One region of the Pseudomonas shirazica genome, then DNA from elsewhere that is predicted to be linked to it. Evidence: riboswitches for the same ligand, from Rfam matches in the RefSeq annotation. Region 1 holds a riboswitch; the other holds the start of a gene.
The links. Region 1 has a riboswitch for thiamine pyrophosphate ahead of IMX18_RS10995 (TenA family protein). Riboswitches for the same ligand answer to the same signal wherever they lie in the genome.
Positions count from the first base shown of each region.

Region 1 (11,495 bases):
TGCGAGCGGTGCAGCCACCAGCCCCAGCCATGCATGATGTACTTGTGAGCCAGCGTGCCAACGCCCTCCATGGCCACCAGGGTGCCGAACAGTACGGCGAGATTGAACAGCATGGAACGGTCCGGGGGATGGCAAGGGAAGGCGCAAGGGTACCGATTGGCCGCGTTTTTTTCCATGCAGGCGTGACCGGTTGACGAAAGGTGTAAGCTCGGTGCGCTGCCATTGCAGCCGCAGGTGCTGGTGGCAGACCAGGACGTACAACTTGAAAAGGACTGATTGATGCGCATCCGCCCTACCCTTGAGCGCGATATTCAATGGCTCCCGGACGTCGAGCGCTCGGCGGCCCAGGCTTTTGCCGCCCGGCCGGCGCTGGCATGGCTGGCGCAAGGGGATGTGATGGATTGCGAGGCACATCGGGAATTCGTCGACGCAGGCGGTAGCTGGGTGGTCGAGGACCTGGATGGACGGATTCTGGGGTTTGCCTGTGCCCGGCTCGAGGATCAGGCGCTGCATCTTCATGAAATTTCGGTGCGCCGGGAGGCCCAGGGGCAAGGTGTCGGGCGCAAGCTGTTGCAGCAGGTGGTCGATGCGGCGCGCCATACGGGGGCGCGGGAGCTGACCTTGACCACCTTTGCCGATGTGCCATGGAATGCGCCGTTCTATGCGCAGTTGGGGTTCGAGGTGATCGGTGAGGGGCTGCTGGATGCACGCTTGCAGCAGATTCTGGCCGATGAGCTTGCCCATGGGCTTGAGGGCCGCTGTGCGATGCGCCTTGGCGTGGATAACTAGACCCCGGGGCTGCTTTGCAGCCCATCGCCGGCAAGCCAGCTCCCACAGGTACAGCGACAGCCTAGAGATCAACGCTGTTCCCGTGGGAGCTGGCTTGCCGGCGATGAGGCCGGTACAGGCAACCAAGGGCGTTTATTCATCTACGCCCACCACTGCACGTTCTGCCAGGCAATACCCGTCCCGCCCCCGGCGCTTGGCCTGGTACAGCGCCGCATCCGCTGCCGCCATCAGGCGCTCGGCCGTACACCCCTCCCGCGCCAGGTCACCCACGGCAATCCCCGCACTGCACGACACCCGGCCCAGTGGGCTACCTGCATGCTCCAGCATCTGACGCCGCAACAGCTGTTGCACTTCCTGCACCAGCAGCTCCGCCCCGCGAACATCGGTATCAGGCAGCAGCAGTGTGAACTCCTCGCCCCCATAGCGCACAGCCAGGTCGGCCGGCCGCTTCAGTGCCTGCTGCAGCACCTCGGCAAAGCGCCGCAGGCACTGGTCGCCCGCTGGGTGCCCGTAACGGTCGTTGTAGGCCTTGAAGTAATCCAGGTCGAGCATCACCAGCGCCAGCGAGTAGCCCTGGCGTCGTGCCCGACGCAGCTCCGGCTCGAACACTGCGTCCAGCCGCCTGCGGTTACCCAGGCCGGTCAGGCTGTCGGTCAGTGCCAGGGCCTTGAGGGTCTGGTGTGCCTGGTGCAGCGCCCGCTCGATGACAATACGCTCGCGTAACTGGCGCAACACCACACCACCAAACGCTGCCAGCCCCACCAGCAACAGCAGCAACACTGCCACCGACTTGATCGCATCGTGCCGCCAGGGCGCGACGATCGATTCCCGCGACAAGCCGGCCTCCACCACCAACGGGTAGCTGGCCAGCGCCCGATAGCCATACAGCCGTGGCGTACCGTCCACCACGGCGACCGCCTCAGCCACCCCTTCGCTTGCATGCGGCAGGTGCTTGCGGAAGATCTCGCTGCTGCTAAGGCTGCGGCCAATCACCTGTTCGGCGAACGGCCGCCGTACCAGGATAGTGCCGTCGCGCTTGGCCAGTACCAGCGCACCGCGTTCGTCGATCTTGAAGTCGCCGTAGTAGCGTACGAACCAGTCCACCTTGATGGTGCCCAGCAACACCCCGGCGAAGCTGCCATCGGCGTATTGCAGGCGCCGTGAAATGGGGATGATCAGGTCGCCAGTAGAACGGCTGCGCACCACCGAGCCAATGTGAACCCCGCGGTCGGTATGCTCGCGGTGGTAGATGAAGTAGTCGCGGTCGGCATTGTTGGCATTGGGCGGGACTACCGCCTGGTCGGTAACGATCCAGCCACCATCCGGGCCATACACGAACAACCCGTGCAACTGCGGCATGATGCTTTTCTGCTGGACCAGCAAGGTATGCAGGCGCGGCCGGTCGATGTGCTCGAAGCCGTCGCCTTCCAGGCGCTCGGCCAGCGCCGCGGTAATTGCGTCGACCTGGCGGATGGCATCTTCGGCATGCTGCGCCGTGGCCCGGGCCAGGTTGGAGACCATGTTCTCGGCATTGGTGAAGGCGTGCCGGTAGTCGCGCCAGATGCGCCAACCTTCCACCACGACAAAGGCGAGCATCACCACCAGCATGAACGCGAGTACCAGGCGGAACAGCGCCACGGCCCGGCCCTCGCCGGTTATCGCGAAGAGCCCGTCCTCATCCTGCTTCCTGGCTGCGCACATTGAAATCCCTAGCCTTACCGCGTTCGCCGCGTTTCACTATAGTTCAGCACCATCTGGGCGCAGCCGGCCAGGAAAAAGATTAAACCTTTGCTCCCCATTCACCCTCAACCGTACGCGACACTGAGGTCGCGCCACGGTTTAAGGAGTGAAGCATGAGCAGTCTCTTCATCAAGCGTGTCGGTTTTTCCATGGTATTAGGCTTGGCATCGGTGCAGGCAATGGCGGCGAGTTCCGATGACTTCGTCGAAGCGGCTACCGAGGCCGGTATTGCCGAAGTGGTCACCGGCAAGCTGGCCCTGGAAAAAACTCAGAATGCCGAAATCAAGACCTTTGCCCAGCAGATGGTCAGCGACCACACGAAGGCCAATCAGAAACTCGGCGACATCGCTCGCAAGCTCGACATCTCCGTACCCGATGAGGCGGCAATAACCGACAAGGTCAAGAAAATGATCCTGGAATGGCGAGAGGAGTCGTTTGACAAGTCTTACGTCAACAACCAGGTCGACGCTCACGAAAGGGCGGTGGAGTTGTTCAAGAAGGAAGCTGCATCGTCCGACAAGGCTGAATTGAAGGCCTTTGCCAGCGAAACCCTGCCCAAGCTCGAACAGCATCTGGAGCATGCCAAGGCGCTTCAGGCCAAACACGGCAAGTGAGGCCCGCCATGAGTAACGATGCATTGAAAGCCGAAGTGCTGACTCGCCTGTTGCACGCTCACCCCCAAGGGTTGGGCAAGGAAGTGCTGGACAACTACCGGGGCGAGAAAGCCGTGGCCGGCATGCTCAAGACGCTGCAGGAGGCCGGTTTGATCCAGGATGGCAGCGTGGCGGTGAGCAGCGACCACCAGATCAGCGTGAACTACCCCATCAAGCTATCGGCGGCAGGTGTGGAGGCAGCCAGACAAGCCGAAGGCTGAGCGCGCCCTCCCGCCCAACCTTGTCGCACAGGGAACAAGGTTCGAAAGCGTGTCACATTCCCTGTGGGAGCGGGCGTGCCCGCGAAGGGCCCAACGCGCGGCGGTTCGACGCCTCGAAACGCCCGCTCCCACAGGGCCTTTTCGCAGTTACTGCGCCGCGTTGGCGGCAGACAACTGCGACTGACACTGGTGCAGCGCTTCGTCTCGTGCCTTGAGTTGCTCTTCAAGCTGCCGCAACTGGCGAGCCTGTTCCGTGCACAAGTCGCGCCTGGCCTCCAGGTTCTGTGCCTGCACATCCAGCTGCCGACGCATTTCCTCGCTTGCACCCTGCGCCTGGGCCAGGATCGTGCGCAAGCCCTGGATCTGCGCATCGCGCTGCTCCAGCAATTCGTCCTGCGCCCTGCAGGCGCTGGCGGCCTGGCGATGCTCACCCAGCAAGCGCTCGTTGTCGCGGTGCAGGCGGGTCAACTCGTCCTGCTTGACGATCATGCCTTGCTGCAGTTGTCGCACCTCCACCTGCAACTGTTGCAGCTGCGCTTCGTGGCGGCGCTGCTCCTGTTCACGCTGTTCGCGGCTGGCGTTGCGATAGTGTTCCAGCGCATCGCGTGCATGACGGTGCTTGTCTTCCAGTGATTTTACCTGCTCCTCCTTGTCGGCCAGGCGCACCTGCAGCTCGCCCAGCGACTGGTTAAGGCTGGCACTGCGCAGCTGTTCGGCCTGCAGGGTGCTTTGGGTGGAAAGCAGTTTTTCCGATTCGGCGGCCAGTGCGGCCACATCGATCTGATGCTGTTGGTGCGCCGCAGCCAGTGCCTGCTGGGCAATGGCCAGTTGTGCCTCCAGCTGTTCGCGCTGTCGAGTGAAGGCGCTTTCGGCCTGCTCGATCTTCAGGTCGGCCTCGTCCTGCAGCTGGGTTGCCAGTTGCCCGACCATTCGGCTCAGCACGTCACTCAGCGCAATGCCGCCCTCGGAAGCCACGGGTTGCTGGCCGTTCAACTCTTTCAGGTAGCGGTGAATCGTGGTCTTGGAGCCGGTGTTGCCCAGCTCGATACGTATCGCATCGATGCTGGGGTTCTCGCCCCGGGCAATCAGCGCCTGACGTGCCTGCTGCACTACAACCTTGTTTATACCGCCCCGGGCCATGCTTGCTCCTACGATTTTGTACCGTGTTATGTACCATGTAATTACATACCGATTATGGAGACAAGCCATTGCCCGTGCAAACATTTCCTATGGTGGAATAATCACGGCTTATCGCATGTGAATGGTTCTTGGGAGCTGTGCGCGGGGATAAAACAGTACGCCAGACAGCAAAGCGCCCCGCTCGGCTTCAAGCCGGCGGGGCGCTGCAGAATGCTGAAGCAGGGAGCGTCAGCTGTAGTGTTCAACCCTGGCAGGTGTTCTACGCATGAGCACCTTGCCGTTGCGTACCGACACCAGCGCATGCCCCTGGCTGCGCACCATTTCGTAATCGTCCGGCGCAGACAGCAGCAACAGGTTGGCCGGTCGCCCCACTTCGATGCCGTAACGCTCGCCCAGGTTCAGGGTGCGGGCGCTGTTGTCGGTGATCAGGTCCAGGCAACGCTGCAGGTCTTCGTAGCCAAGCATGTGGCAGATGTGCAGGCCGGCCTCGAGAATACGCAGGATGTTGCCATTGCCCAGCGGGTACCAAGGGTCGACGATGGAATCCTGGCCAAAGCACACGTTCATCCCGGCCCGGTCGAGTTCGGCCACGCGGGTGACGCCGCGGCGTTTCGGGTAGTTGTCGAAACGCCCTTGCAGGTGAATGCTCTCGGTCGGGCAAGATACAAAATTGATACCCGACTGCTTGAGCAGGCGGAACAGCTTGTAGCAGTAGGCATTGTCGTACGAGCCCATGGCCACGGTATGGCTGGCTGTCACCCGGGCGCCCATGTCGCGTACCCGCGCCTCTTCGGCCAGCACTTCGAGAAAGCGCGACTGCGGGTCGTCGGTCTCGTCGCAATGCACATCCACCAGGCAGCCGGTACGTTCGGCCAGGTCCATCAGGAACTTGACCGACGACACGCCCTGGTCGCGGGTGTTCTCGAAGTGTGGAATGCCGCCGACCACGTCGGCACCGATGGCCACCGCTTCGGTCATCAGCGCCCGGCCGTTGGCGTACGACTCGATACCCTCCTGGGGGAAGGCGACGATCTGCAGGTCGAGCAGGTGGCGCACTTCGTCACGCACTTCGACCATGGCCTTTAGCGCAGTCAGGGTGGGGTCGGTGACATCGACATGGGTACGCACATGGTGGATGCCATGATCCACCAGCATGCCGATGGTCTTCTTCGCGCGGTTCTTGATGTCGTCGTGGGTGGTGATTGCCTTGCGCTCGGCCCAGCGCTCGATGCCTTCGAACAGGGTCCCGCTCATGTTCCACTGCGGTTCGCCGGCGGTCAGCGTGGCGTCCAGGTGGATGTGCGGTTCGATAAAGGGCGCCACCACCAGGTTCTGCCCGGCATCCAGGTCATCGGCAGCGCGCGCCGCCACCCCTTCGGCCTGGGGCACGATGGCGGCGATGCGTTCGCCGCTGATTTCGATGCGGAACAGGCCAGGCTTGCCGCGCAGGCGTGCGTTGATGATGTTCATGATGCTTCTCCCTGGGCTTTGCGGGTGGCCCTACCAGCATAGTGGCTCAAGCCTTGTGGTATTTGCTACTGGCCCTATCGCCGGCAAGCCAGCTCCCACAGGTACTGCACAGACTTCAGGGCTGTGGTTTACCTGTGGGAGCTGGCTTGCCGGCGATAGGGCCGGCGCAGGCAGCAAATCAGGCTCCGTCCAACCCCATCTGCCAGAAGTCCGCCTCCAGGCTGGACGCCTGGCCGAAGATCTCCACCAGCTCGGCAAACCGTTGCTCGGTCATGCTCCGCGCTGCCAGCTCGTCCAGATGCTTGCGCGCCGCTGTGGCGACACCCTGGTAGCCCTCGCCGGCATACTCGGCGATCCACTCGCGGTACGGGTGATTGCTCAGATCGCCAATCCGCTCGGACAACGCCCGGCCAATCTCGGCATAACCGATCACGCAAGGCGCCAGCGCCACATGCAACTCCAGCAGGTCACCCGCGGCACCGCAGTCCAGCACATAGCGGGTATAGGCAACCGTGGCCTGGTGTTCGGGCGCGGCCTCGATATCAGCCTGGGTCAGGCCCCAGCGCGCGCACAGGCGCAAGTGCAGCTCGGTTTCATCCAGAATCGCCGCCAGCCCGGCCTGCGCGGCGCGGATGTCGGCCGGTCGACGGCTCTTGTAGGCAGCCAGTGCCCAGGCGCGGGCGAACTGGATGAGGAACAGGTAATCCTGTACCAGGTAGGTGCGGAAGGCGGCTTCGCTCAACGTACCCTCGCCCATCTGGCGCACGAATTCGTGGTCGACGTAGCTGCTCCACTGCGGCGTGGCGGCAGCCTTGAGGCGGTCGAAGATATCCATGCTCATTTGTCCTCCGGGTAGACAGCATCGAAGAAGGCCAGCTCCAGCGCCACGGTGCGCTGGTAGAAGTCACCCGCCAGCACGGCGTCCTGCGGGCCGACGCGGTCGAGTTCGGCTTGCAGGAAGGCAACGAAGTCCTGGAATGCCGGGTTGTCGTGCAGGGTGATCCATTCAGCGTGGACGAAGTTGTCCGGCATCGGCTTTGGCGCCTTCAACGCCCAGTCCAGGTACAGGCCTTCGGCGACATTGAGCACCGCCAGCGCGGCCGCATAGGACCGGGTGGCCGCCGCTTCGCGCATGATCGCCTTGAAGCCTGCGGTCGGGACGGTGTCGGCTGGTTCGCTGCGTTGTGCGGGGCTTACCCCCAAGGCCTCGAAGGCGCGCAGGAAGTACGTGTTCTCGTCACTGGAGATCATCCCGGCAAAGCGCCCGAAGCGCAGGCGCGCCTCGAAGGTGTCGGCGGTGGCGATGGCCGCGCCCAGCAGGGTCAGGAAGCTGTCGAGGAAGCGGTGGTCCTGCACCAGGTAGTCGACCATGATCGGGTCCGGCAGGCTGCCGTCGCACAATTGGGTGACGAAGCGGTGGCCAACGGCCGCCGACCAGGTCGGCTCGCTGCGGCGGCGCAGGGACTGGCTGAAGCGTTCGGTCATGTTGCTGTCCTTGATGGGGGGTGACAGCGAGACCGCGGTGGTTGGCATGGACGGGCCTCGCAGTGAGGCCGGCAAAAAGGCAGGTTTCAAAGTCCCATCCCTTCGCCGGCATGATCCGGATCAGGTTCGAAGGGTCACCGCGCTGCAGCATCCAGCGGTTTCTCAGCCCGTTGCCGGGCTCCCCTTGGTGGCGCTCAGGTATACCCCAGGGCGCCGCAGCTGTCACCACCCAATCTGTGGGCAATGGGTGACCCACTAGTGGGGGCCCTCACCCATTTTTGACGCCATGGCATTTAGCGCGCATCAGGCGCCACAAGGATTTATTTAGAAACATATTCCTCGTATTTGGGTTGGCACACCCGTTGCTCCAGCCCCGGAAACGGGCAAAAAGCCATGATGTCGCAAACGAGGCGCAAGGCAATGAAAACACCTGCCGTGATCCACCCTGCCAGGCATGCATTCCAGCTGTCCACCGTCGCTACGCTGATGCTCGGCCTTGGGCTGGTCACGGCAACAGCGGCGCCCATGGACGACAACAGCATGCCCCCGCCGACCGACCCGTCGGCCTACACTGATCAGCCGGCTGACCCGACCCAGGCGTTGCTGGACCTGTACAGCATGCCAGAGGCGAATCGGGGCTCACTCGAACTGACCGATGGCGTGTACGGTGACCGCAACACGGTAAGCGCAAACAACGTGCTACCGCCGGCCCTGCAAACCGGGAAAAAGTACCCCACCAACGGCAAGCCAAGCCCGCTGTTCGGCGCGTTGCCGTTTACCCAGCAATTACTGCTGTTCGAGGAATTCGGCACGGAAAGGCTCGACCCCACGTTGCCGCCGCCCACTCTGACCTTCCCGGTGCCGACCCTGGGCGCGGCACCGGCGCAGGACCCCAACGTGGTGGCCCGCAGCGGCCCCAGCGGTACAGCCCTGGAAGCCTTCCTCAAACAGCCGGGCCTGTACCCCTTCCCGACCCAGTATTCCAACGTGCTCGACCGCAACCCATGGAAGGCGCAGATCGAGATGTTCCTCAACCGCCAACCGGTCGGTTCGCCTGCGGAAGGCCGGCCACCAGGAAAAGGCTGGTCGCACCAGCGCTGGAACGAGTTCTACCCGCAGGCGGGGTTCAAGACCGCCCAGGCCGGTGCGCGCATCAACCTCGGCCTGCGTGACCGCAAGCAACTGCACAACTATGCAGTTGGCGAGTTCGCCCCGGGCGGCCTGTACTACCAGACTTCCGATATCCCGAACACACTGGGCACCACCAAGGGCATCGACACCCGCTTCCACCCGAAGATGCCACTACAGAACCACAAGTCGCTATGGACCTTCGACGGCACCTTCCCGCCCAAGCTGCTGATGGTGCGCTATGGCCAACCGATCCTGATGCGCCATTACAACGCGCTGCCGATCGACCCCTCGGCCAACGCCGGGTTTGGCCTGCACACCCTTTCGACCCATGAGCACAACGGCCACTCCCCGGCCGAGAGCGATGGCTATGCAAACGCCTACTTCTTCCCGGGGCAGTACTACGATTACCGCTGGCCGCTGCAACTGGCAGGCTATGACACCATCAACACCCGTGCCGAAGACCCACGCGCTGCGTTCCCTTGCTCGGCGGGCGAAACCTTGTTCGTCAACGATGCCAACCCCGGCCTGAAAACCTGCCAGAACGGCAGCATCAAGATTCGTGGTGACTGGCGCGAAACCATGAGCACCCACTGGTTCCACGACCACATGATGGATTTCACGGCGCAGAACGTCTACAAGGGCAACGCCGTGATGATGAACTACTACAGCGCCCTGGACCGCGGCAACGAGGCCCTGCAGGATGGCGTCAACCTGCGTTTCCCCAGTGGCTCGGGCATGCCGTGGGGTAACCGCGACTACGACGTCAACCTGGTGATCGCCGACAAGGCCTGGGATGCCAACGGCCAGCTGTGGTTCAACCCGTTCAACACCGATGGCTTCCTCGGCGACCAGATCCTGGTCAACTGGCAGTACCGGCCAACGCTCAAGGTACGCGCGCGCAGCTACCGCTTCCGTATCCTCAACGGCTCGGTGTCGCGCTACTTCAAGTTCGCAGTGGTCCGGGAAATTGCCGGTAACAGCGGCGAGTTCAAAGGCCCCACCGGCTCCAACCTGTCGTATGCGCGGGTACCGTTCCACATGATCGCCAACGACGGCAACATCATGGAACACACCGTGCCGTTCGACGGCACCCTGGACCTCAACGGTGACGGCAACCTGCAGGACAACAACGGCATCCTGCCGCTGCAAGGCATCGCCGAGCGCTACGACATCATCATCAACTTCGCCAAACACGGCATCAAGGTCGGCGACAAGCTGTACCTGGTCAACCTGGAGGAACATCAGAGCGGCAAGGGCCCGGAGGGTGCCATTGCCCTGGCCGATGTGCTGTCGGAAAAATACAAGGCGGTGATCAAGCAGACCAGCAACGGGCCTGAGTGGGACAACGGCGACCCGGCAATCGGCAAGTTCATGCAGTTCGTGGTTCAGCCCTACAGCGGCCAGGACCTGAGCATGGACCCGGTTGCCTATGAACCGGCCAAACCGGGCAAGGCCGAAGGCCTGAAAATGCTGCCGCTGCCGATAGACCGTAATTCGGCCACCGACCAGGCCAAGCTCAAGGATGCCCGCCATCGCGAGTTCATCTTCGGCCGCTCGGACGGTACCGACACCCAACCCTGGACCATCAAGACCGATGGCGGCTTTGGCTACTCCATGGACCCACGTCGCATCAACGCGGCGCCACAGTTGGCCCAGCAGTCTACCGACGGCGGTTTCAGCGGCGACGGCACATTGGAAGTGTGGAAGATCATCAACGGCGGCAATGGCTGGAGCCACCCGGTGCATGTGCACTTCGAGGAAGGCGTGATCCTCAGTCGCGACGGCAAGGCCCCGCCGGAATGGGAAAAATGGGCGCGCAAGGACGTGTATCGCATCGGGCCGGATATCGATTCGTCGGAAGAAGTGGAGGTAGCCCTGCGCTTCCGCGAGTTTGCCGGTACCTACATGGAACATTGCCACAACACCCAGCATGAAGACTCGTCGATGCTGCTGCGCTGGGACCTGGAGCACCCAGGCCAGTTCCAGGTGATGCCGACCCCACTACCGGGTTGGGATGGCGTGGAGTACGTGGCTTCGGTTGGGCTGCCGACCTTCCGCACCGAAGGCCATGATAACGACGACCCGACCAACAAACCGCCGGTTGCGGCCAACGACAGCGCGGCTACCACGGCCGGCAAGCAGATCACCTTGAACGTGCTGGCCAACGACACCGACCCGGAAAACAACCTGCCGTTGACCGTAGTCGGCCTCAGCCAGCCGGACTCCGGCCAGGGCACTACCAGTACCGACGGCAGCACGGTCACCTACGTCCCACCGGCCACGGTAACCACAGCGTTCACCGCCAGCTTCAACTACACGGCTCGTGACGCCAAGGGCGCCGAATCGGTGGCCCCGGCCACGGTCAGCATTGCGGTGAGCCCGGCAGCGGCGGTCGACCAGATCCAGGTCACCAGTGCCACGGTGCAGGTGCGCAGCGGCAACCGCTTTACCTGGGATATTTCGGGCACCACCACGGTGGCCACCGGCAACAGCATCACCGTGACTGCGGCAACCACCAGTGGCCCGCTACTGCTGGGTACGGCCACGCTGAGTACCACTACCAGCGGCGCCCGTTGGCGCTTGTCGACCACAACCACCGGCAGCGGCCCGGCCACACCGGCGACCGTGACCGTGAAATCGGCGCTGGGGCAGAGCGTGACGGCGCCGGTCAGCATCAGGTAACCGAAAAGCGGGGGCCGCTGTGCGGCCCATCGCTGGCAAGCCAGCTCCCACCTCGACCGCGTCGGCTCCAAGCCTTGTGCAGTACCTGTGGGAGCTGGCTTGCCGGCGATAGGGCTGCAGGGCAGCCCCAATACCGTTATCAACGAGGACCGCATCATGTCCGGTTCATGGCGTTTCCTGCTGG
Region 1 is NZ_CP063456.1:2,427,042-2,438,536, reverse strand. Features, by position in the region: gene IMX18_RS11035 (sterol desaturase family protein) at 1-113, opposite strand, end outside; gene IMX18_RS11030 (GNAT family N-acetyltransferase) at 280-789, shown strand; gene IMX18_RS11025 (sensor domain-containing diguanylate cyclase) at 922-2,490, opposite strand; gene IMX18_RS11020 (DUF4142 domain-containing protein) at 2,643-3,143, shown strand; gene IMX18_RS11015 (hypothetical protein) at 3,152-3,403, shown strand; gene IMX18_RS11010 (DNA-binding protein) at 3,551-4,543, opposite strand; gene codA (cytosine deaminase) at 4,772-6,013, opposite strand; gene tenA (thiaminase II) at 6,192-6,854, opposite strand; gene IMX18_RS10995 (TenA family protein) at 6,851-7,498, opposite strand; TPP riboswitch at 7,579-7,693, opposite strand; gene IMX18_RS10990 (Ig-like domain-containing protein) at 7,919-11,311, shown strand; gene IMX18_RS10985 (SCO family protein) at 11,468-11,495, shown strand, end outside.

Region 2 (11,495 bases), 2.4 Mb from region 1:
GTCAAGGTCGATCAGATCGAGGATCGCCCCGGCGGCGCGGCCAACGTTGCCTTGAACATCGCCGCCCTGGGTGCACCGGCTTCGCTGATTGGCGTCACCGGCCAGGATGAGGCCGCCGACAGCCTGGCCAACAGCCTGCAAGCTGCAGGCGTGCGCTCGGTGTTCCAGCGCATCGCGCACCAGCCGACCATCGTCAAGCTGCGGGTAATGAGCCGTCACCAGCAGTTGCTGCGCATCGATTTCGAAGAGCCATTCGCCACCGACCCGCTGTCGCTGGGTGCGGAGGTCGAGAGCCTGCTCGAGGGCGTCAAGGTGCTGGTCCTGTCCGACTACGGCAAGGGCGCACTGAAAAACCACCAGAGCCTGATCCAGGTGGCGCGGGCCAAAGGTATTCCGGTGCTGGCCGACCCCAAGGGCAAGGATTTTTCCATCTACCGTGGCGCCAGCCTGATCACACCCAACCTCAGCGAGTTCGAGACCATCGTCGGCCGTTGCGCCGATGAGGCCGAGCTGGTAGCCAAGGGCTTGCAGCTGCTGCAGGACCTGGACCTGGGCGCCTTGTTGGTGACCCGTGGCGAGCACGGCATGACCCTGCTGCGCACCGGGCAGCCGGCGCTGCACCTGCCGGCGCGGGCGCGTGAAGTGTTCGATGTGACCGGTGCCGGTGATACCGTCATCTCCACCCTCGCCGCGGCCATCGCTGCCGGCGAGGACCTGCCCCACGCGGTGGCCCTGGCCAATCTGGCAGCGGGCATCGTGGTCGGCAAGCTGGGTACGGCTGCGATCAGCGCCCCCGAGCTGCGCCGGGCGATCCAGCGTGAGGAAGGCTCCGAGCGCGGCGTGCTCGGCCTGGAGCAACTGCTGCTGGCCATTGATGACGCGCGGGCGCACAAAGAGAAGATCGTCTTCACCAACGGCTGCTTCGACATCCTGCATGCCGGGCATGTCACCTACCTGGAGCAGGCGCGGGCCCAGGGTGATCGCCTGATCGTCGCGGTCAACGACGATGCCTCGGTCAGCCGCCTGAAAGGGCCGGGCCGGCCGATCAACAGCGTCGACCGGCGCATGGCCGTGCTGGCCGGGCTGGGGGCGGTGGACTGGGTCATCAGCTTCCCCGAGGGTACACCGGAGAACCTGCTGAGCCAGGTCAAGCCGGACGTGCTGGTCAAGGGTGGCGACTATGGTATCGACCAGGTGGTAGGGGCCGATATCGTCAAGGCCTATGGCGGTACCGTGAAGGTGCTGGGGCTGGTCGAAAACAGCTCGACTACAGCAATCGTCGAGAAGATTCGCAAGAACTGATCGAGCCGCTGAGGCTGCCTCATTACCTGTTGGAGCAGCCTTGTGCTGCGAAGAGGCCGGTAGGGCAAAGCATTTCTTTAGCTCTACCGGCCTCTTCGCAGCACAAGGCTGCTCCTACAGGGGCGGCACAGGCCTCGGAATCTTACTTGTGCAGCGAAGTACGCGCCCGCTCCAGCAGTTCTCGAGCCTTGTCGCCAAACCGCTGCAGGTGTGAAGCCCGCACCGGCTTGTTCTCCACCAATCCCTGCTGCTTCACCCAATCCTTCCAGCGCACCCGCTCGTCCGTGACCACCCAGCCATCCTGCCGGGCAAAACTTTCGGCCAGGTACAGCCCGCGCGTGCTTGCCGGCACCAGTTCGTCCTTCTTCACGGTATACAGCTCGGCCAGTGGCTGGCCGTCCTTCAATGGCATCAGGTACAGGTCTGGTCGTTTGCGATTTAGCCGCGCCACCAGTTGGTCGCCCTCCAGCCGCTCATCAACGTGGAACAGGCTGAGCTTCTTGGCGTCCCGTGGTACCTGCAGGCGCATATCGTAGATCAGTTGCAGCGAGGCGGTGGGCAAGTGCACATACGCCCGCGGCCGTTCCAGCAGCATCAGCTTGCCGCAGTGCACCGGGCGCGCGGCACCCGACTCCGGGGCCAGCACGAAGTGCGGCGTTTCGCGGTAGTGCAGGGCGGCAGCGTAGGGCACCGGCAACCAGGTGTCGTTGAAGCGCCCGCCCAGCCAGCCTTCCGGGGTTTCCAGCAAGCATTCCTCGGCCACTTCCTGCACAGCCGTGTGCAATGGCAGGTTCAGTTCTTGCGCCGGCACATAGCCGGAAATCAGTTTCAGGACCACATCGCCACGGTCTTGCCGGCGCTGACGTACCAGCACCCAGTAATCGCGGTTCTGCCAATGCAGGGTCAGCCGTACCGACACGCCCAGGTTGGCCAGTTCGACCACGAAGCGCTGCACGTCGGGCAACTGGATAGCCTTGCGCCGCTGTTGGATCTGGGCAAAATTCAGCGGCATCCCGATGCTCTGGTAGATCAGACCTTCGGGCGTGGCCTCGACATGTAGCGGTAGTGTCTTGAAGTTGCTCGGGTTCTTGCGGATCAGCGTTCGCGCCACGAGGCTCCTCCTTGCGTCGGGTCAGTCCAGGCCCATGGGCCCGGGGCAACTCAATGCTGGCCCAGAATACGGGCGACGGTGGCCACGTTGTGGGCCAGGTGCAACGGATTGATGGTGCCGACGATAGCACTGCTCACGCCCGGGTGGGCGAACAGCAGCTCGAAACTGGCTTGTACCGGGTCAACGCCCAGGGCAAGGCAGATATGCCCACTGGCCAGTGCCTTCTTCACCAGGATGGCCTTGCCGTGTTCGGCAGCGTAGTCCAGCACCGGGCGTTCTGCCTGTTCGTTGAGGTTGTAGGTGACCATGGCGCAGTCGCCTTGCTCCAGTGCCTTCAGGCCGCCGGCGACGGTCTTGCCAGACAGGCCGAAGCCGAGGATCTTGCCCTCCTGCTTGAGCTCGGCAAGGGTCTGGTAAACCTCCTGCTGTTCGAGGATCGCCAGGTCGTTGCCGTCCGAATGCACCAGCACCAATTCGATGCGGTCGGTTTCCAGGCGCCGCAGGCTTCGCTCCACCGAGCGGCGGGTATGGGCGGCGCTGAAATCGAAGTGCGATTGGCCGTTGTCGAATTCTTCGCCAACCTTGCTGACGATCACCCATTCATCGCGCTGGCCGCGCAGCAGCGGGCCCAGGCGTTCTTCGCTGCGGCCGTAGGCTGGGGCGGTGTCGATCAGGTTGATACCCAGCTCGCGGGCCTGGGCCAGCAGCAGGCGGGCTTCGTCGTCGCCGGGGATGGTGAAACCGGTAGGGTACTTGACGCCCTGGTCGCGGCCCAGCTTGACCGTGCCCAGGCCCAGCGGCGAAACCTTTAAACCGGTGCTGCCCAAGGGGCGATGGAAGTCGTGCAGGGTCGGCAGGCTCATGGCAGCAGTTGCTCCCAGGCCGGTACGCCCAGCGGTGGGCGTGGCAGGTCAGCCAGGTCGGCCTGCGCCTGTGGGCGGATACCGTCGCGCTCCAGGTGGCTGATGACCCGGTCGCTGAAGTCTGGTGCCAGGGCCAGCTTGGTCGGCCAGCCCACCAGCAGGCGTTGCTGGTCGGCGAGGAAGGCGTTGTCCGGGCGTACCAGGCCCGATTGCGCCGGTTCCGCTCGGTCGACCCGCAGGGTGGCCCAGCGCACTTGGCTCTGGTCGACCCATGGCAGCAGGCTGGCGATTTCTTTCTGTGCCGCGGCGATTTGCGCAGCCGGCTCGCGGGCAACGCCGTCGGCTTCGGCCAGGTCGCCACCCAGGTACCAGACCCACTGGCCATCGGCGGCCGGGTGGGTGGTCACCGTCACCCGTGGCTTCGGCCCGCCGCCCAGGCAATGGGCGTAAAGCGGTTTAAGGTTGGCACCCTTGGCCATCACCATATGCAGCGGGCGTGTCTGCATGGCTGGCTGGTTCAGGCCCAGGGCATGCAGCAGCTGCTCGGTGCCGGCGCCGGCGCTGAGCACGATACGCTGGGCGCGGATGTCGCGCTCGTCGACGCGCAGGCCAACCAGGTCTTCGCCCTCGCGCAGCGGCTCGATGTGCTCACCGGCCAGCAGGCTGTCGCCTGCCAGCTCGGCCAGGTTGGCCAGCAGGCTGGGCACGTCGATGACCAGCTCGGCCAGGCGATAGACCTTGCCCTTGAAGGCGCGGTCCTGCAGCGCGGGCGGAAGTTGCTCGCCCTTCACCTGGTCGACCCTGCCACGCACGGCCTTGCTGGCGAAGAAACTGGTGAGATTGCCGGCCAGGGTGCCAGGCGACCACAGGTAATGGGCGTCGGACAGCAGGCGAGTGCGGGTCAGGTCCAGCTCGCCGCTGCCGCTCAGCGCTTCGCGCCAGCGTCGCGGCATGTCGGCGATGGCTTCCGAAGCGCCGGTGAGGGCGCCATGCAGGGCGTACTTGGTGCCGCCATGGATGATGCCCTGAGACTTGATGGTCTGCGCGCCGCCAAGGCTGGCGCGTTCCACCAGTACTGTCGAGTAGCCCAGCCGGCGCAGGCGGGCATTGAGCCAGAGGCCTGCGACCCCGGCGCCGACGATCAGCACGTCAGTGGAAATGGCAGATGGCATGGCGGTACCTCGAAGACTGGGACAGCTGGCAAGTATACAGGGTCGGGCCGATGTGGGCTTTGCGTTCCTGGGGCTGCTGCGCAGCCCTATCGCGATACAAGGCCGCTCCTACAGGCCCCGCGCATGCCTCGGTCTCTGTAGGAGCGGCCTTGTGTCGCGATAGGGCCGCGAAGCGGCCCCAAAATCCATCAGGCAAACATCAATGCCCAGCAGTCTTCGAAAACAGCTGAATCACCACCACCCCGCCCACAATCATCGTCATGCCCAGCATCGCTGGCACATCCAGCTTCTGCCCATAGATCACCAGCGCTGCCACACTGATCAGCACAATCCCCAGCCCCGACCAGATGGCATAGGCGATCCCCACCGGAATGCTGCGCACCACCAGGGTCAGCATCCAGAAAGCAATGCCGTAACCAACCACCATCAGCAGCAACGGCAAGGGCGTACTCAAGCCTTTCACCGCTTTCATGGAAGCGGTGGCGATGACTTCGGCGCAGATGGCGATGGCGAGGTAGGTGTAGGCATTCATGGCGAGATCCTCCGTTAGCTGACCGCAGATTCTAGTCCCACCCCGAATGGGGTAAAGTCATTACCTATCACTATGCGAGATAGGTTGATGGCCGAGCACTGGAACCTTGAACAGTTGCGTACTTTCCTGCGCGTTGCAGAACTGCGCTCGTTCTCTGCCGTGGCCCGCGAGCAGCGCAAGGCCCAGTCGGCAATCAGCAGCGCGATCGCCCTGCTCGAAACCGACCTGGGGGTAACCTTGTTCGAGCGCAGCAGTGGCCGGCAACCCAAGCTGACCGAGAACGGCAGCGCCCTGTTGGAAGATGCCCGCGAACTGTTGCGCCAGTGCGAGCGTCTGGATGGCCGTGCGTTGGCGCTGATGCGCGGGCAGGAGGCCTTGTTGCGGGTCGCCCAGGACGAAGCCATGCCCTATCAGCCGGTCATTGACAGCCTCGACGAACTGGCCAGCCGCTACCCGTTCCTGGAGGTGCAGCTGGCCAGCGGTGCCCAGGGCGATGTGGCGCGCAAGCTGGTGGAGCGGCGCGCCGATCTTGGACTGTTCTTCCACCACGAGAGCATCCCGGCCTCGCTGGAGCGGCGCGCCTTGGGTAGCGTCGAAATGGTCACGGTATGCGCGGTCGGTCACCCGCTCGCCGGCGAAGGCCGGGTTACCCGGCAGCAACTGGCGCGCCACCGACAATTGTTGATTGCCCCGCAGCAAAGCGGCTACCCCGGCGGCGAAGCGATCAGCCCGCAGGTGTGGCGCGCCGACAGCTTCTACGCCATGGCCGAACTGCTGATGCGCGGCCTGGGCTGGGCCTGGCTGCCGCGGCACGTGGTGCAGTACCCGACCTACCAGGCGCACATGGTCGAACTGGACAGCGAGTGGCGGCCACCGGCCTTGGTGGTGGAGCTGGCCTGGCGTCGCGACGAGCCGCTGGGGCCTGCTGCGCAGTGGCTGGCCGAGCGCTTTGCGGTGCACCTGCGCGCGATCGGGTAAACTCCGCGGCCATGAACAGAACTCTCTTTACTTTGTTGTTTCACCTGGGCCTGCCGCTGGTTGCGCTGCGCCTTTATCTGCGCGCGCGCAAGGCGCCGGCCTATGGTCAACGCATTGGCGAGCGCTTTGCTTTCAGGCTGCCGCCCATGCGCCGGGGCGGCATCTGGGTGCACGCGGTATCGGTGGGCGAGAGCATTGCGGCGGCACCGATGGTGCGCGCCTTGCTCAAGGCCTACCCGGAATTGCCGATCACGCTTACCTGCATGACCCCCACCGGTTCAGAGCGTATTCGCGCCATGTTCGCCGACGAACCACGCGTGCAGCATTGCTACCTGCCCTACGACCTGCCTTGGGCGGCAGGGCGCTTTCTCGACCATGTGCAGCCGAAGCTGGGCATCATCATGGAAACCGAGCTGTGGCCCAACCACATCCACCAGTGTGCGAAGCGCGGCATTCCGGTAGCGCTGGCCAACGCACGCTTGTCTGAGCGCTCGGCCCGTGGCTATGGGCGCTTTGCCGGGCTGACCCGGCCGATGCTGGCCGAGATGAGCCTGATTGCCGTGCAGACCGAAACCGAGGCCCAGCGCTTCCGTGACCTGGGTGCGCGTCCGGAGTGCGTGCAGGTCACCGGTTCGATCAAGTTCGATCTGAAGATCGATGAGCAACTGTTGCCGCGTGCCAAGGCATTGCGTGAACAGTGGGGGGCGGCACAGCGCCCGGTGTGGATCGCCGCCAGCACCCACGAAGGTGAAGATGCGTTGATCCTGCAGGCACATCGGCAATTGTTGCAGGTGCATGGTGATGCCCTGCTGATCCTGGTGCCGCGCCACCCCGAGCGATTCGCTGCGGTGCATACGCTGTGCAGCGAACAGTTCACCACCGTGCGGCGCTCTGCCGGCACGCCGGTCGATGCGCAGACGCGGGTATTGCTCGGCGATACCATGGGCGAGTTGCTGTTCCTCTATGCCCTGTCCGACATTGCCTTCGTCGGTGGCAGCCTGGTGGCGACCGGCGGGCACAACCCGCTGGAGCCCGCGGCGCTGGCCTTGCCGGTACTGATGGGGCCGCATGTGTTCAACTTCCTTGAAATCAGCGCGATGCTGCGCGAGGCGGGGGCGTTGCAGCAGGTGGACGATGCCGACGGGCTGGCCGAAGCGGTGCGGCGGCTGGTCGAGTTGCCGCAGGACGCGCAGCGCATGGGCGAGGCGGGCAGGGCGGTAATGCGGGCCAATCAGGGTGCATTGCAGCGCTTGCTCGATGGCCTGGGCGCACTTATCCGCTGAGTTTGGTGTTGGGTTTTCTGGCCTCATCGCCGGCAAGCCAGCTCCCACAGGTACTGCACAAGGCTTAAGGCCGTTGGAGAACCTGTGGGAGCTGGCTTGACGGCGATGAGGCCATCAAAAGCAACCCACCCTGCGGAAAATACATCCCCTATCTCAGGGGCGACGCTCGAAGTTCTTCGCCGCTGCAGCCGCCAGGTCCGGCGGCAGGAAGTCCTTGTCCGGGTTGTAGTCTGGCTTCAGGTACCGCTTGAGGTCCTGCAGGTCCTGCGGGCTCAAGGTGCCGGCTGCCTGCTTCAGGCTCAGGTTGTCGAGGATGTAGTCATAGCGGCTGTTGTTGTAGTCGCGCACCGAGGTGTACAGCTGACGCTGGGCGTCAAGCACGTCGACGATATTGCGGGTACCCACCTGGTAGCCGATCTCGGTGGCTTCCAGCGCGCTCTGGTTGGAGATGATCGACTGCTTGCGCGCCTGCACCTGTTCCACGTCGGTATTCACTGCGCGGTGCAGGTTGCGGGTGTTTTCCACCACCTGGCGGCGCAGGCTTTCACGCTGCTGCTCGGTCTGGCTCAGGCGCTGGTAGGCCTCGCGCACCTGCGAACTGGTCAGGCCGCCGCTGTAGATCGGGATGTTCAACTGCAGGCCGATGCTGGTCTGCTCGACGTCGCCGCTATAGCGCGTAACGGGGGCCGGCGCGGGGTTGGTGAAACCGAAGTTGTCGTTGTCACCCTTCTGGTACTTGGCAACTGCGTCCAGGGTCGGCGCGTGGCCGGCCTTGCGCTGGCGCAGGGTTTCCTCGGCAGCGACGACCGCGTGGTTGGTGGCCAGCAGGTTGAGGTTCTGGCGCCCGGCGGTTTCGACCCAGGCCTTGGCGTCGTTGGGCGTAGGCACCTGCACTGGCAAGGTATGGACCACGCCTTGAATCGATGTGTATTCCCGGTTGGTCAGGGTCACCAGGGCCTCGAAGGCATCCTGTACCTGGCGCTCGGCAATGATTCGGTTGGCCCGCGCTGTATCGTAGCTGGCCTGGGATTGCAGCACGTCGGTCTTGTCGGAGAGGCCGACGTCGAATCGTTCGTTGGACTGGTCCAGCTGGCGCTTGAAGGCCGCTTCCTCGGCCTTGGTCGCGGCCAGGTTGTCCTGGGCACGGAGCACGGCGAAGTAATTCTGCGCGGTTTGCAGGATCAGGTTCTGCTCGGTCGCCGACAGCTCCAGCGCCGCCTGTTCGTTGACCGCTTCGGCTGCCTGCAACTGGAACCAGCGATCAGCGCGGAATATAGGTTGCGCCAGGGTTGCGCTCCAGGTGTTGCCGCTGCGGTTGCTGGTGGCCGATGGTTCGTCCAGCTTGGTGCGGGTGTTCAGCATTTCGGCGCCGGCCGACAGGTTAGGCAGCAACCCGGCGCGAGCCTGCGGTACCACTTCGCGGCGGGCGCCGTAATCGGCGCGGGCCGCAGCCAGGTCAGCGTTGTTGTCGACCGCTTCCTGATAGACGCTGACCAGGTCGGTTTTCACTGTAGTGGGCACGTCCGCTGCCCAGACCACTCCGTTGGACGCACAAGACACGGCTATTGCCAGTGAGAGTTTGCGCAGCATAGAGGCAATCCTTGTACGAAATTTAATTACTGAACTGTTGAGTATCGAGCGACGGGCCAGTGTAGTGCCATGCGCACCCGGCAACAATCGCTCGGGGTGCCTTTCATCATCCGCGCATTTACTCGCTTGGCTTTGCCGACCACTCCAGTCTAGACTGCGCATGTTCTTGTCGGGGTGCCTTGAAGCAAAGGCTGAGATCGCAAAGTTGCGGATCCCGTTGAACCTGATCAGGTTAGCGCCTGCGTAGGGAACAAGATTGCTCGCCTTCCCGGGGAGCCTCTTGTGCCAGGTCCGGGAATGTCACAGCTGCATGCAGCTTCAGGCACCCCAAATCCGGCACTGCACCCATGAAGGGTGCGTCCGCGCCTTTCAGGTTCACCCCGACATTCCACTGCTTGGAAGCCGTCTGGAGAGCCTGTGATGACCAAACAAGAAAAAGCGATCAACCTCAGCGAATCGGCACAAGTCGATCAGCAGTCCGTGCAACCGTTTCCGCGTTCGCGCAAGGTGTATGTCGAAGGCTCGCGCCCGGACATCCGCGTGCCCATGCGTGAAATCAGCCTGGACGACACCCCGACCGATTTCGGTGGCGAGTCCAATGCCCCGGTGCTGGTCTACGATACTTCCGGCCCGTACACCGACCCCAACGTTGTCATCGACGTGCGCAAGGGCCTGGCCGATGTGCGTTCGGCGTGGATCGAGGCACGCGGTGACACCGAGCGCCTGGCCGGCCTGAGCTCCGACTTCGGCCAGCAGCGCCTGAACGATGCCGAACTGGCCAAGCTGCGTTTCGCCCACGTGCGCAACCCGCGCCGAGCCAAGGCTGGTGCCAACGTCTCGCAGATGCACTATGCCCGCCAAGGCATCATCACTGCCGAGATGGAGTACGTGGCCATCCGCGAAAACATGAAGCTGCAAGAGGCACGTGCCGCTGGTCTGCTCGACGAGCAGCACGCCGGCCACAGCTTCGGGGCCAACATCCCGAAAGAAATCACCCCTGAGTTCGTCCGCCAGGAAATTGCCCGTGGCCGCGCGATCATCCCTGCCAACATCAACCACCCGGAAGTGGAACCGATGATCATCGGCCGCAACTTCCTGGTGAAGATCAACGGCAACATCGGCAATAGCGCGCTGGGTTCCTCGATCGAGGAAGAAGTGGCCAAGCTGACCTGGGGCATCCGCTGGGGTTCGGACACGGTCATGGACCTGTCCACCGGCAAGCACATTCACGAAACCCGTGAGTGGATCATCCGCAACTCGCCGGTGCCGATTGGTACCGTACCGATCTACCAGGCCCTGGAAAAGGTCAACGGCGTGGCCGAGGACCTGACCTGGGAGCTGTTCCGCGACACCCTGATCGAGCAGGCCGAGCAGGGCGTGGACTACTTCACCATCCATGCCGGCGTACTGCTGCGTTATGTGCCGCTGACTGCCAAGCGTGTCACCGGTATCGTCAGCCGTGGTGGCTCGATCATGGCCAAGTGGTGCCTGGCACACCACAAGGAAAACTTCCTGTACACCCACTTCGAAGAAATCTGCGAAATCATGAAGGCCTACGACGTCAGCTTCTCGCTGGGCGACGGCCTGCGTCCCGGCTCGATTGCCGACGCCAACGATGCCGCGCAGTTCGGCGAACTGGAGACCCTCGGCGAGCTGACCAAGATCGCCTGGAAGCACGACGTGCAGTGCATGATCGAAGGCCCCGGCCACGTGCCGATGCAACTGATCAAGGAGAACATGGACAAGCAGCTGGAATGCTGCGACGAGGCGCCGTTCTACACCCTCGGCCCGCTGACCACCGATATCGCTCCTGGCTACGATCACATCACCTCGGGCATTGGTGCGGCTATGATCGGCTGGTTCGGTTGCGCGATGCTCTGCTACGTCACGCCCAAGGAACACCTGGGCCTGCCAAACAAGGATGACGTGAAGACCGGCATCATCACCTACAAGATCGCCGCTCATGCCGCCGACCTTGCCAAGGGCCACCCGGGTGCGCAGATCCGTGACAACGCCTTGTCCAAGGCACGCTTCGAGTTCCGTTGGGAAGACCAGTTCAACCTCGGCCTGGACCCGGACACTGCCCGTGCCTACCACGACGAGACCCTGCCTAAGGAATCGGCCAAGGTCGCGCACTTCTGCTCGATGTGCGGGCCGAAGTTCTGCTCGATGAAGATCACCCAGGAAGTGCGTGAATACGCCGCCAAGATCGAAACCGTGGATGTGACGGTAGAGCAAGGCATGCGCGAGCAGGCCGAGCGGTTCCGGCAGGAAGGCAGCCAGCTGTATCACAAAGTCTAAGTCGCAGCGCTGACCCCTGTAGGAGCGGCCTTGTGTCGCGATGGGCCGCGAAGCGGCCCCGGCAATTTCAGTCGCGAAGCTGAAAACCTGGGGCCGCTTTGCGGCCCTTTCGCGACACAAGGCCGCTCCTACAGCGACCGCGTCCAATCCAATACCTTGCCGAGTGTCAAAGCATGACCACCCCCAGCCAATTCTCCCCCGACCACCCGGTCCCCACCGCCCAGCGCATCTTCGGCGCCCGCGACCTGTTCTCGCTATGGTTCTCCCTCGGCATCGGCCTGATGGTGCTGCAGGTCGGCGCCATGCTGGCCCCTGGCCTGGGCCTTGCCGGCGCGGTGCTGGCTATCGCCCTGGGCACCGGTG
Region 2 is NZ_CP063456.1:5,807,202-5,818,696, forward strand. Features, by position in the region: gene hldE (bifunctional D-glycero-beta-D-manno-heptose-7-phosphate kinase/D-glycero-beta-D-manno-heptose 1-phosphate adenylyltransferase HldE) at 1-1,302, shown strand, start outside; gene IMX18_RS26700 (hypothetical protein) at 1,445-2,413, opposite strand; gene IMX18_RS26705 (aldo/keto reductase) at 2,464-3,276, opposite strand; gene IMX18_RS26710 (NAD(P)/FAD-dependent oxidoreductase) at 3,273-4,448, opposite strand; gene IMX18_RS26715 (DMT family transporter) at 4,648-4,980, opposite strand; gene IMX18_RS26720 (LysR family transcriptional regulator) at 5,068-5,958, shown strand; gene waaA (lipid IV(A) 3-deoxy-D-manno-octulosonic acid transferase) at 5,970-7,241, shown strand; gene IMX18_RS26730 (TolC family outer membrane protein) at 7,395-8,831, opposite strand; TPP riboswitch at 8,992-9,098, shown strand; gene thiC (phosphomethylpyrimidine synthase ThiC) at 9,252-11,132, shown strand; gene cytX (putative hydroxymethylpyrimidine transporter CytX) at 11,306-11,495, shown strand, end outside.
Region 2: it holds a riboswitch for thiamine pyrophosphate, as region 1 does, so the genes downstream of both, thiC (phosphomethylpyrimidine synthase ThiC) here and IMX18_RS10995 (TenA family protein) in region 1, are expected to answer to the same signal.